DNA from 2 places in the Neobacillus sp. DFD-2R genome. Region 1 is predicted to be linked to the other one. Evidence: riboswitches for the same ligand, from Rfam matches in the RefSeq annotation. Region 1 holds a riboswitch; the other holds the start of a gene.
The links. A riboswitch is a leader RNA that binds a small molecule or an ion and turns the genes downstream of it on or off. The one in region 1 is predicted to bind S-adenosylmethionine.
Positions count from the first base shown of each region.

Region 2: another riboswitch for S-adenosylmethionine. It lies ahead of metK (methionine adenosyltransferase); the one in region 1 lies ahead of AC3ANV_RS04305 (methionine ABC transporter ATP-binding protein).

Region 1 covers NZ_CM173228.1:902,905-907,933, forward strand. Annotated here, with positions in the region: gene AC3ANV_RS04290 (toprim domain-containing protein) at 299-655, shown strand; gene AC3ANV_RS04295 (thioredoxin family protein) at 666-974, shown strand; gene AC3ANV_RS04300 (hypothetical protein) at 1,083-1,439, shown strand; SAM riboswitch class I at 1,603-1,709, shown strand; gene AC3ANV_RS04305 (methionine ABC transporter ATP-binding protein) at 1,886-2,911, shown strand; gene AC3ANV_RS04310 (methionine ABC transporter permease) at 2,904-3,572, shown strand; gene AC3ANV_RS04315 (MetQ/NlpA family ABC transporter substrate-binding protein) at 3,588-4,430, shown strand; gene sufC (Fe-S cluster assembly ATPase SufC) at 4,879-5,029, shown strand, end outside.
Region 2 covers NZ_CM173228.1:1,209,441-1,214,469, forward strand. Annotated here, with positions in the region: gene AC3ANV_RS05805 (alpha/beta hydrolase family protein) at 26-820, shown strand; gene AC3ANV_RS05810 (DUF2584 domain-containing protein) at 860-1,102, shown strand; gene pckA (phosphoenolpyruvate carboxykinase (ATP)) at 1,184-2,767, opposite strand; SAM riboswitch class I at 3,287-3,423, shown strand; gene metK (methionine adenosyltransferase) at 3,653-4,855, shown strand.

The DNA of each region.
Region 1 (5,029 bases):
CCGCTCTCCGTGTTTCCTTTATCTCGTTCGGAGCTCTTCAGTCCATACGTCGCTTAACGGGCGCTTCCGCTTTTCTTGTATTTACCACTTTTTCTTGTCCTATTATAGGGCATGCTTTAATAAAATGTGATAAAGCTAAAAAGTTTAATGGGATATAACAAATCCGATAACAAGCAAATCCCTATTCTTAAAAAAACAATAATGATATAGTTAACATACAAATAAGAAGGCACACGTTATTGAAATTTTGGAATATGTTAACAGAAAACAAACAACTTCTTTTCATAGGTGATCGAATATGAATGATTCGTATGTTGACAAAGTTCTTATTGTCGAAGGTAAGTCAGATAAAAAAAAGGTAAAGAGTATTGTAAAGGAACCTGTTGAAATCATCTGTACAAATGGAACGATCAGTATCACAAAATTAGATGAATTGATCGATTTCCTTGAGGACAAAGAGGTCTATATTCTTGTAGATGCGGACGAAGCAGGCGAAAAGCTCCGCAAGCAGTTTAAACGGGAGTTCCCCCATGCAGAGCACTTATATATTGATCGGATGTATCGGGAGGTAGCGACAGCTCCGGTAAAACACCTTGCTACTGTTCTCTTAAGTGCGAATATCGACGTTCATACCCAATATTTAGAGAATTGTTGAGCCTTCAAAGATGAAAGAATGGACAAGAGAAGAGTTAGTATCATTTATTGAAAGTAAATCGCCTGGAATCGTTTATTTTTATACACCTTTATGCGGGACATGTCAGGTCGCCTCCAGGATGCTCGAAATAATCAGGGAAATGGTCAATGTTGAGATAGGTAAAATGAACTTAAACTACTACCCTGATTTTGCTAAAGGCTTCGCTGTCGAAAGTGTTCCTTGTTTACTGTTTGTTAAGAACGGCGAAGTGTTAGAAATGGTTTATGCGGTTCATTCCGTTCCATATTTGTTGGAGAAAATAAAAGAACAGTTATTGTAAAACAGATGCTAAAATGGTGTCTGTTTTTTTTGTCGAACAAATATAAAAGGAAATCAAGTCCATTTGCTGAATATAAAAGTATAAGCCAAAGAGACTGGAGTGGTGGATATGATCGACACGATTCAAACCTTTCTTCAGACTATTAATGAGCGGAAGCATGTTCTTCAATTAATACAAAGTACAGATAAATTAATGATTCATTTTGTTTGCGGCCCTGAAACGGTCCCTATTGCTTTAATAAACGGAGAATTTTCATGGCTTCATGATATCAGGGAGAAATTCCTTTCATGTAAGATTGATGGAGACGCAGTTGCAATCAAACAATTGCTTGGAGGGAAGGAGAAATTACGCTTCCTCGTAAAGAGTGGCCAACTAAAGGTAACGGCCCCGTTTCGAACTATTTTAATGCTGGAATCTATTTTTTATTTAACAAAAGTAGGAGAAGAGCTTGATCAAATCATTTAAAGAGCACAGGTTTACTGAAGATACCCAAAATTCCCCAAGAAGAATAGTGCGAAAAATGTAGAAGATTTCGTTGACACCTCTTTTTATCCATGTTACGATAGCTTTTGTAATAAAATAATTGCTTAAATCATTTAATGTGTTAATTGAATATAGATGCGAAAAGCTCTTATCGAGAGAGGTGGAGGGATGTGCCCTATGAAGCCCGGCAACCGTCAATTTTTATTGAAATGGTGCCAATTCACACAAAGCATTTGCTTTGGGAGATGGGAGAAAGGACTATTTTAATAATGCCTTTCTGCCTGTGCAGAAAGGCTTTTTATTTTTCTAAAATAATAGAATGTTTTACTTTAAATAGTCAAAACCTATATTTAAGTGATGAAAAGCGGTCGGAATTTTTGGAATTATGATGAAATTCCAGGTAAATTGAGTAAAAAGTAGGTGAGCCAATGATATCAATCAAAAATGTCCAAAAGTTTTATCCTTCTAAACAGGGGCAGCTAAAAGCGGTAGATGATGTGAACCTGGAAATCAATGAAGGTGAAATTTTCGGGGTAATTGGATATAGCGGAGCAGGAAAGAGTACGTTAATTCGAATGTTAAACGGGCTGGAGCTTCCGACTGAAGGTTCCATAACAGTAGCGGGACGGGTGATTTCTAGGATTAAAGGCAGGGACTTACGAAAAGCACGCCAAGAAATTAGTATGATTTTTCAACATTTTAATTTACTTTGGTCAAGGACTGTAAGAGAAAATATCGCTTTCCCATTGGAAATTGCCGGTGTTAAAGGTCCGGAGCGGACTAAAAAGGTTAATGAGCTTATTAAACTGGTCGGCTTAGAGGGAAGGGAAAATGCCTATCCGTCACAGCTAAGCGGCGGTCAAAAGCAACGAGTGGGGATTGCCAGAGCGCTGGCTAATAATCCTAAGGTTTTACTTTGTGATGAAGCAACCTCTGCACTTGATCCGCAAACGACGGATTCGATTTTGGAATTGTTAGTGGATATTAACAAACGGCTTGGACTAACAATTGTCTTGATAACCCACGAAATGCATGTTATAAGGAAAATTTGCCATCGCGTTGCAGTAATGGAAGGCGGGAAAATCGTAGAACTCGGATCGGTTTTAGATGTGTTTAAAAACCCGCAGCAGCCAATCACGAAACGATTTGTTCAGCAGGTGACAGAGCCGGAAGAAACAAAAGAAACGGCAGAGCATTTGCTTGAGCGCTACCATTCAGGACAGGTTGTACAGTTGACCTTTATTGGAGAATCGGCCGAACAGCCAGTAATAACCAACCTCATCCGGCACTATAAAGTTACGGTAAATATTTTGCAGGGCAAAATTTCACAAACCCAAAGTGGTTCATATGGTACCCTCTTTATTCATCTTGATGGTGACAGTGCAGAAGTCAATAAAGCCGTCGACTTCATTCGAACGCAGCAGGTTGGAGTGGAGGTGGTTTCAAATGGGTAATGGTTATTTCAAGGATATTGATTGGCAGGCAATGTGGGAGGCCACTGTACAAACCCTTTATATGACTGGTATTTCAGTTTTGGCGACCTTTATTTTAGGTATTATTCTTGGTTTATTGCTATTCCTTACAACGAAAGGAAATATGTGGGAAAATAAGCCGGTTAATACAGTAATCAGTGCTTTTGTTAATATTTTTCGGTCCATTCCGTTTATTATTTTAATTGTGCTATTAATCCCGTTAACAATGTTATTAGTAGGATCTATGATTGGGGAAAATGCAGCATTGCCGGCATTGATTATAGGAGCCGCACCGTTTTATGCAAGAATGGTGGAGATTGGCCTTAGAGAAATTGATAAAGGGGTTATTGAAGCTGCTAAATCAATGGGAGCAACCACAAGTACGATTATTTGGAAGGTGCTTCTTCCGGAATCGATGCCAGCCCTTGTTTCTGGAATCACAGTTACGTCGATTGCACTTATTGGTTACACAGCAATGGCCGGAGTAATCGGCGCTGGCGGTCTTGGAAACCTGGCTTATCTTGAAGGCTTCCAGCGAAATCAAAACGACGTTACAATTGTTGCAACCGTTATTATTTTAGTTATTGTATTTATCGTTCAGTTTATTGGTGATTTAATCACTTCTAAAATAGATAAAAGATAAAAAGGAGAGTTTATCATGAAAAGATGGTTAAGTTTAGTTTTAGCTTTATCACTCGCACTAGTATTAGCCGCATGCGGTTCATCATCATCAACTGATAAATCGCAAGGGAGTAACAAAGAAGTAACATTAACGGTTGGAGCTTCCAACGTTCCGCATGCTGAGATTTTAAAGCAAGCACAGCCAATTTTAAAGGAAAAAGGCATTAATTTAAAAATTGTAACATTCCAAGATTATATTTTGCCAAACAAGGCTCTTGCTACAAACCAAATAGATGCAAACTATTTCCAAACGATTCCTTACTTTAATTTGCAAATGAAGGAAAACGGCTATAAGTTTGCCAACGCTGGTGGAATCCATATTGAGCCGATCGGTGTTTATTCAAAGAAATATAAGAGCCTAAAAGATCTTCCAAATGGTGCACATATTATCATAAGCAACTCCGTTTCTGATCATCCTCGTCTTCTTTTAATGCTTCAGAAGTTGGGCTTGATCGAATTAAAACCTGGAATTGACCCGCAGCAGTATGATATTAAAGATATTGTTTCAAATCCAAAGAACTTAAAACTTGATGCTAATTACGAAGCAGCTTTATTGCCAAAAATCTATAAAAACGGTGAAGGCGATGCCGTTCTGATTAATTCTAACTATGCAATTGATAATGGTTTAGACCCAATGAAAGATTCGATTGCACATGAACCAAGTGATCCAAAATCACCTTATGTGAATATCATTACAGTTCGTAAAGGTGACGAAAACAAACCAGCAATTAAAACACTTGTTCAAGTACTTCATTCAAAACAAATCCAAGACTGGATTAAACAAAAATATCACGGGGCCGTTCTTCCGGTTTCTGAGTAATAAATTAGGATAGAAAGCAGGCACCCGCCTGCTTTTTTGCTTATTAATTATAGGAAGAAAAAAGGTAAGTTAAAATCTAAAAAATTGCCCAACTTACTTTAGACAAATAGAAAATACATGAAAGCATTTTTGTGGGTAAAAATAGATAAGACTCGGACCTCCGTTAGTCTTGGCAAAAGATAAAAAAGTAAGGTATGATTTAAAGCGAGTGTTTATCCAGGTGCTATAACAGAAACAAAAATCTGAATTTATATAAAAAAACCCCTTTGGATCATCAGCTCATTCTCATTTAGGTTATATTTAGTGAAAATCATAGCCAGTTATCACTGTTTATGAGTTGCTAATACATTTCATTTGTTATAAGATTGTAATGAGAATAAAATGAGAATAAGATCGAGACCACTTATGGTCTACAAAGATACAAAACTTTCTTTTCGGAGGTATAAATATGGCTGGATCAACTTTAACGATTAAAGATTTACATGTAGCAATTGATGGGAAAGAAATTTTAAAAGGTGTAAACCTTGAAGTAAAGGGTGGAGAAATCCATGCTATCATGGGACCAAACGGTACCGGTAAATCCACTTTATCTTCTGCTA
Region 2 (5,029 bases), 310 kb from region 1:
TACAAAATATGGATAGGGGAGATTGATGCTGGACGAATACAACGGACAAATCGTGGAGATAAACAGGTTCCCTTCTCCAAACCCGAAGGTTGAATTAAAGGTGATCACATACATATCGAATGGACTACGGGTAAAAGGTATGCTTGCTGAACCGAAATATAAGGATAACTGTGATGGTTTTTTGTATTTGCGGGGCGGAATAAAAAACGTAGGTAAAGTCAGACCCGGAAGGATTGCTCAATTTGCTTCCGAGGGCTTCATAGTCTTTGCCCCCTATTATCGCGGAAATCAAGGGGGCGAGGGAAATGAAGATTTTGCAGGGGATGACAGGGAGGATGCTTTTGCAGCTTACCTGCTATTACAATCACTTCCGGGGGTGAGGAATATTCATGTTTTTGGATTTTCACGAGGAGGTGTGATGGCATTGTTGACAGGGATTCAATTTCCTGAGGCTGCGTCCATTGTTACATGGGGAGGTGTCAGTGATATGTCCTTAACATATATGGAACGAAAAGATTTACGCAAGATGATGAAAAGAGTGATTGGCGGTACACCGGAAAAATATCCGGATAGGTATCAAATGCGCACACCGTTATACGAACTGGAAAAGCTATCTGCACCGGTTTTAATAATTCATGGTGTAAATGATCATAATGTTTCTGTGGAACACGCCTATCGGCTTGAACGAAGACTAAAGTCACTGAATAAATCGGTGGAATCCCGGTATTTTGAAAAGTATACACACTATTTTCCTCCTGCTGTAAACAGAAAAATAGTTGAGGACCTAACTAAGTGGATGAAAAGTCAAATCAAAAGATGATAAAATAAAAGAAATAAACAAGCAGAGGAGTGTTTAAGAATGGGTATGCCCCTTGAGTTAAATACAATGATTGTGACAAAGGGAAGAGAAAAAAGAGTTGAAGAAAATCTGTTCCTTCTTGAAAAAGAGGGATATAGACTTTATCCGATTGAGATTCCTATTGATGTAAGAAAAACGATGGACAGTGATTCGAATGGAACAGCATTAATCAAAAAAGTGGAGTGGCAAAAGAACAGCACGACCCTGACATATCAATTAATTTCATTGAATTCAACCAATTAAGCAGGGCCCTTATGCCTCTGCGTTATTAGAAAAACCCCCATCATTGTCATTGATGGGGGTTTTAAGTCATTAAAACTCTACTTAGGCAATTGGACCGCCTTTTTCTTCAATATCCGCTGAAACGTTTGTGAACTTTTTAAAGTTTTCACGGAATTTTTCGGCAAGCTCTTTGGCTTTCTTTTCATATGTTTCAGCATCTGCCCAGGTTTTAATCGGCTGAAGCACTTCATCAGGAACACCGGCAATGTGCAGCGGGATATTTAAACCGAAAATATCGTCTCTTACTGTTTCAACATTGTTGAGTTCCCCTTCAAGTGCGGCTTGGACCATTGCTCTTGTAAAGGAGAGCTTCATGCGGTTACCGACACCATATTCTCCCCCGGTCCATCCTGTATTAACGAGGAAGACATTGGCATTATGTTCGAGAATTTTTTCACCAAGCATTTCCGCATACCGTGTCGCAGGCAAAGGTAAGAACGGAGCACCAAAGCAGGTTGAGAAGGTTGCCTGTGGTGAAGTAATTCCACGTTCTGTCCCGGCAAGCTTGGATGTATAACCACTTAAGAAGTGATACATCGCTTGTTCCTTGGTTAATTTAGCAATTGGCGGCAACACTCCGAATGCGTCAGCTGTTAAAAAGACGATTGTGTTTGGATGGCCCGCAATACTTGGCAGCACAATATTATCAATTGCATCAATTGGGTAAGCTGCACGAGTATTTTCTGTTAATGTGCCATCATCATAATCAGCAATTCTTGATTCTTGATTAATAGTTACATTTTCTAAAACTGTACCGAAGCGAATTGCGTCAAAAATTTGCGGCTCTTTCTCACGGGAAAGATTAATGCATTTTGCATAGCATCCGCCTTCAATGTTAAAAACGCCGTTTGACGACCAACCGTGCTCGTCATCGCCAATTAGCCGGCGATTAGGATCGGCAGATAATGTTGTTTTTCCTGTACCTGAAAGACCAAAGAACAGGGCTACATCACCTTCTTGACCTACATTGGCAGAACAGTGCATCGATAAAATATTATTTTCAGGTAACAAATAATTCATCACGGAAAAAATTGATTTTTTCATTTCACCAGCATATTCTGTGCCGCCAATTAACACAGTCCTGCGTTCAAAGGAAATAATAATAAACGTTTCTGAGTTGGTGCCGTCTACAGCAGGATTTGCTTTAAAGTTTGGAGCGGAAATAACAGTGAATCCAGCGTTATGTGCCAATAATTCGTCTTCGTTTGGGCGAATAAACAATTGATGGACGAATAAATTATGCCATGCGAACTCATTAATCACCTGAATTGGCAATTGTGATTTTTTATCGGCGCCTGCAAAGCCTTTAAAAACAAAAATTTCGTTTTTCTGTTTTAAATAGTCTACTACCTTATTATAGAGGTTGTTGAATGCTTCTTCTGATATCGGCTGATTTGCTCCCCAGGCAATTTTATCTTTTGTGGAATCTTCCGCCACAATAAATTTGTCTTGAGGAGATCTTCCTGTGTATTTACCTGTGGCTACACGAATGGCTCCTGTAGAGGTTAATGTGCCTTCATTGCGACTTAAAATTTTTTCAACTAATTGCGGTACAGATAATTGCACTTGAACATGATTTTCTTTTAATAATTCATTTAATTCATTCGGAGTGTGAACAGAATTCATCTGAGGGAACCTTCCTTTACCATTTTTTTAAATGTGATAACACTTCGAAAATAGTATAACACATTTAATTTAATAGTCTATACTAATTAATGAAATTAGATTGTATTTTATACTATATTCGTAAAAGGGATGAATAGTTAATAAAAATAATTATTTTAAAAAAATGTTCAATAATGAAATTTCCTTTAATGTTTTTTTTTCGGCATCACTAAAAATTAATCTTTTTTAAAGGCTATTTTCGCATAGATTGTTGTTTTTCGTATAAGTTTATCAACCCGTATAATTAGAAGCTTCGTGGCATCTTTTCGTAAGAACATTTGTGAAAATTGCCTAGAAACTTAGTAAATGAACTTTATTAAGTTTCAAAAGCAACAAAGTTTACGAAAAGAGCCTTTTTAAAAGAAGGATAAAATTGTATTTCGAAAACGGTGTTATATCCCATTTTTCCTTAAATTTTATAAAAAAATTCATTGACATTGTTCGATAATGTGCGGTATGATTATTCATTGAACGGATACTCTCTTATCCCGAGCTGGTGGAGGGACAGGCCCTATGAAACCCAGCAACCTGCTACATGAGAAAATGACCTCTTTTCAGGTCTTTTTCCTAGCGAAGGTGCTAATCTGACGCAAGGCTTTGACCTTGAACGATAAGAGTGAAAGGCCCGGAACAACCTTTCCTCACAATGGTAAGGTTTTTTGTTTTGTATAAGTCCTTTTATGATAAGAGTTAGGAATAAGGTTTTAGTTTATTCCCTTCTAATAAAAATCCTTTGTTTATTTCATACTATAAAGGGAATGAGTTCCGTATCAAAGTACGAGGTTCAAGAAGTATTCCTGTAACCTTTTAAAACCTCGATAATCTCATAATATAGGAGGAATTCAGTTGTCAACAAAACGTCGTTTGTTCACTTCTGAATCAGTAACTGAAGGTCATCCTGATAAAATCTGTGACCAAATTTCTGATTCCATTTTAGACGCAATTTTAGCGAAGGATGCTAATGCTCGTGTTGCCGCAGAAACTTCAGTAACTACAGGACTTGTTCTTGTAGCGGGTGAAATCACTACTTCTACTTACGTGGATATTCCAAAAATTGTTCGTGAAACGATTAAAAGTATCGGTTACAATCGTGCTAAATATGGCTTTGACTCCGAGACGTGTGCCGTTTTAACATCTATTGATGAACAGTCTCCGGATATTGCCATGGGTGTTGATCAGGCACTTGAAGCCCGTGAAGGTCAAATGTCTGATGAACAAATCGAAGCAATTGGGGCAGGAGACCAAGGTTTAATGTTTGGTTTCGCTTGTAATGAAACAAAAGAGCTAATGCCTTTACCAATTTCCTTAGCACACAAGCTTGCTCGCCGTTTAACAGAGGTTCGCAAAGAAGAGATTCTTCCTTATCTCCGTCCGGATGGAAAAACGCAAGTAACAGTTGAATATGATGAAAACGACAAACCTGTTCGTATTGATACGATTGTTATTTCAACCCAGCATCATCCTGAAATCACATTAGAGCAAATTCAACGTAATTTAAAAGAATATGTTATCAATCCGGTTGTTCCACAGGAACTAATCGATGAAAACACAAAATATTTTATTAATCCAACAGGTCGATTTGTAATTGGTGGACCTCAAGGGGATGCAGGCTTAACAGGCCGTAAAATCATCGTTGATACGTACGGTGGTTATGCACGTCATGGCGGAGGTGCGTTCTCCGGTAAGGATCCAACGAAAGTTGACCGTTCTGCAGCCTATGCAGCACGTTATGTAGCTAAAAATATTGTAGCAGCAGGGCTTGCTGAGAAATGTGAAGTACAGCTTGCATATGCAATCGGGGTAGCACGTCCGGTTTCTATTTCTGTTGATACTTTCGGTACAGGCAAAGTTAGCGAAGATGTTTTGGTTGATCTAGTAAGTGAAAACTTTGACCTTCGCCCGGCAGGAATCATTAATATGTTGAACCTTCGCCGTCCAATTTATAAACAAACAGCAGCGTACGGACACTTTGGACGTACAGATGTTGATCTGCCTTGGGAACGTACTGATAAAGCAAATCAATTGCGTGAACAAGCAGAAAATCGCTAAATAAAACTCGCGACTGACAATATAATTAGTAGTATATTTAAAGAGTGAAATCGCAAAGATTTCACTCTTTTATTTTTGTTGATTACCAGTTGAAGAATATTTCCCTAACTATTGACAAACAAACTACATGTAACTATAATGAATACATGTAATCGTTATAGTTACATTTAGTTA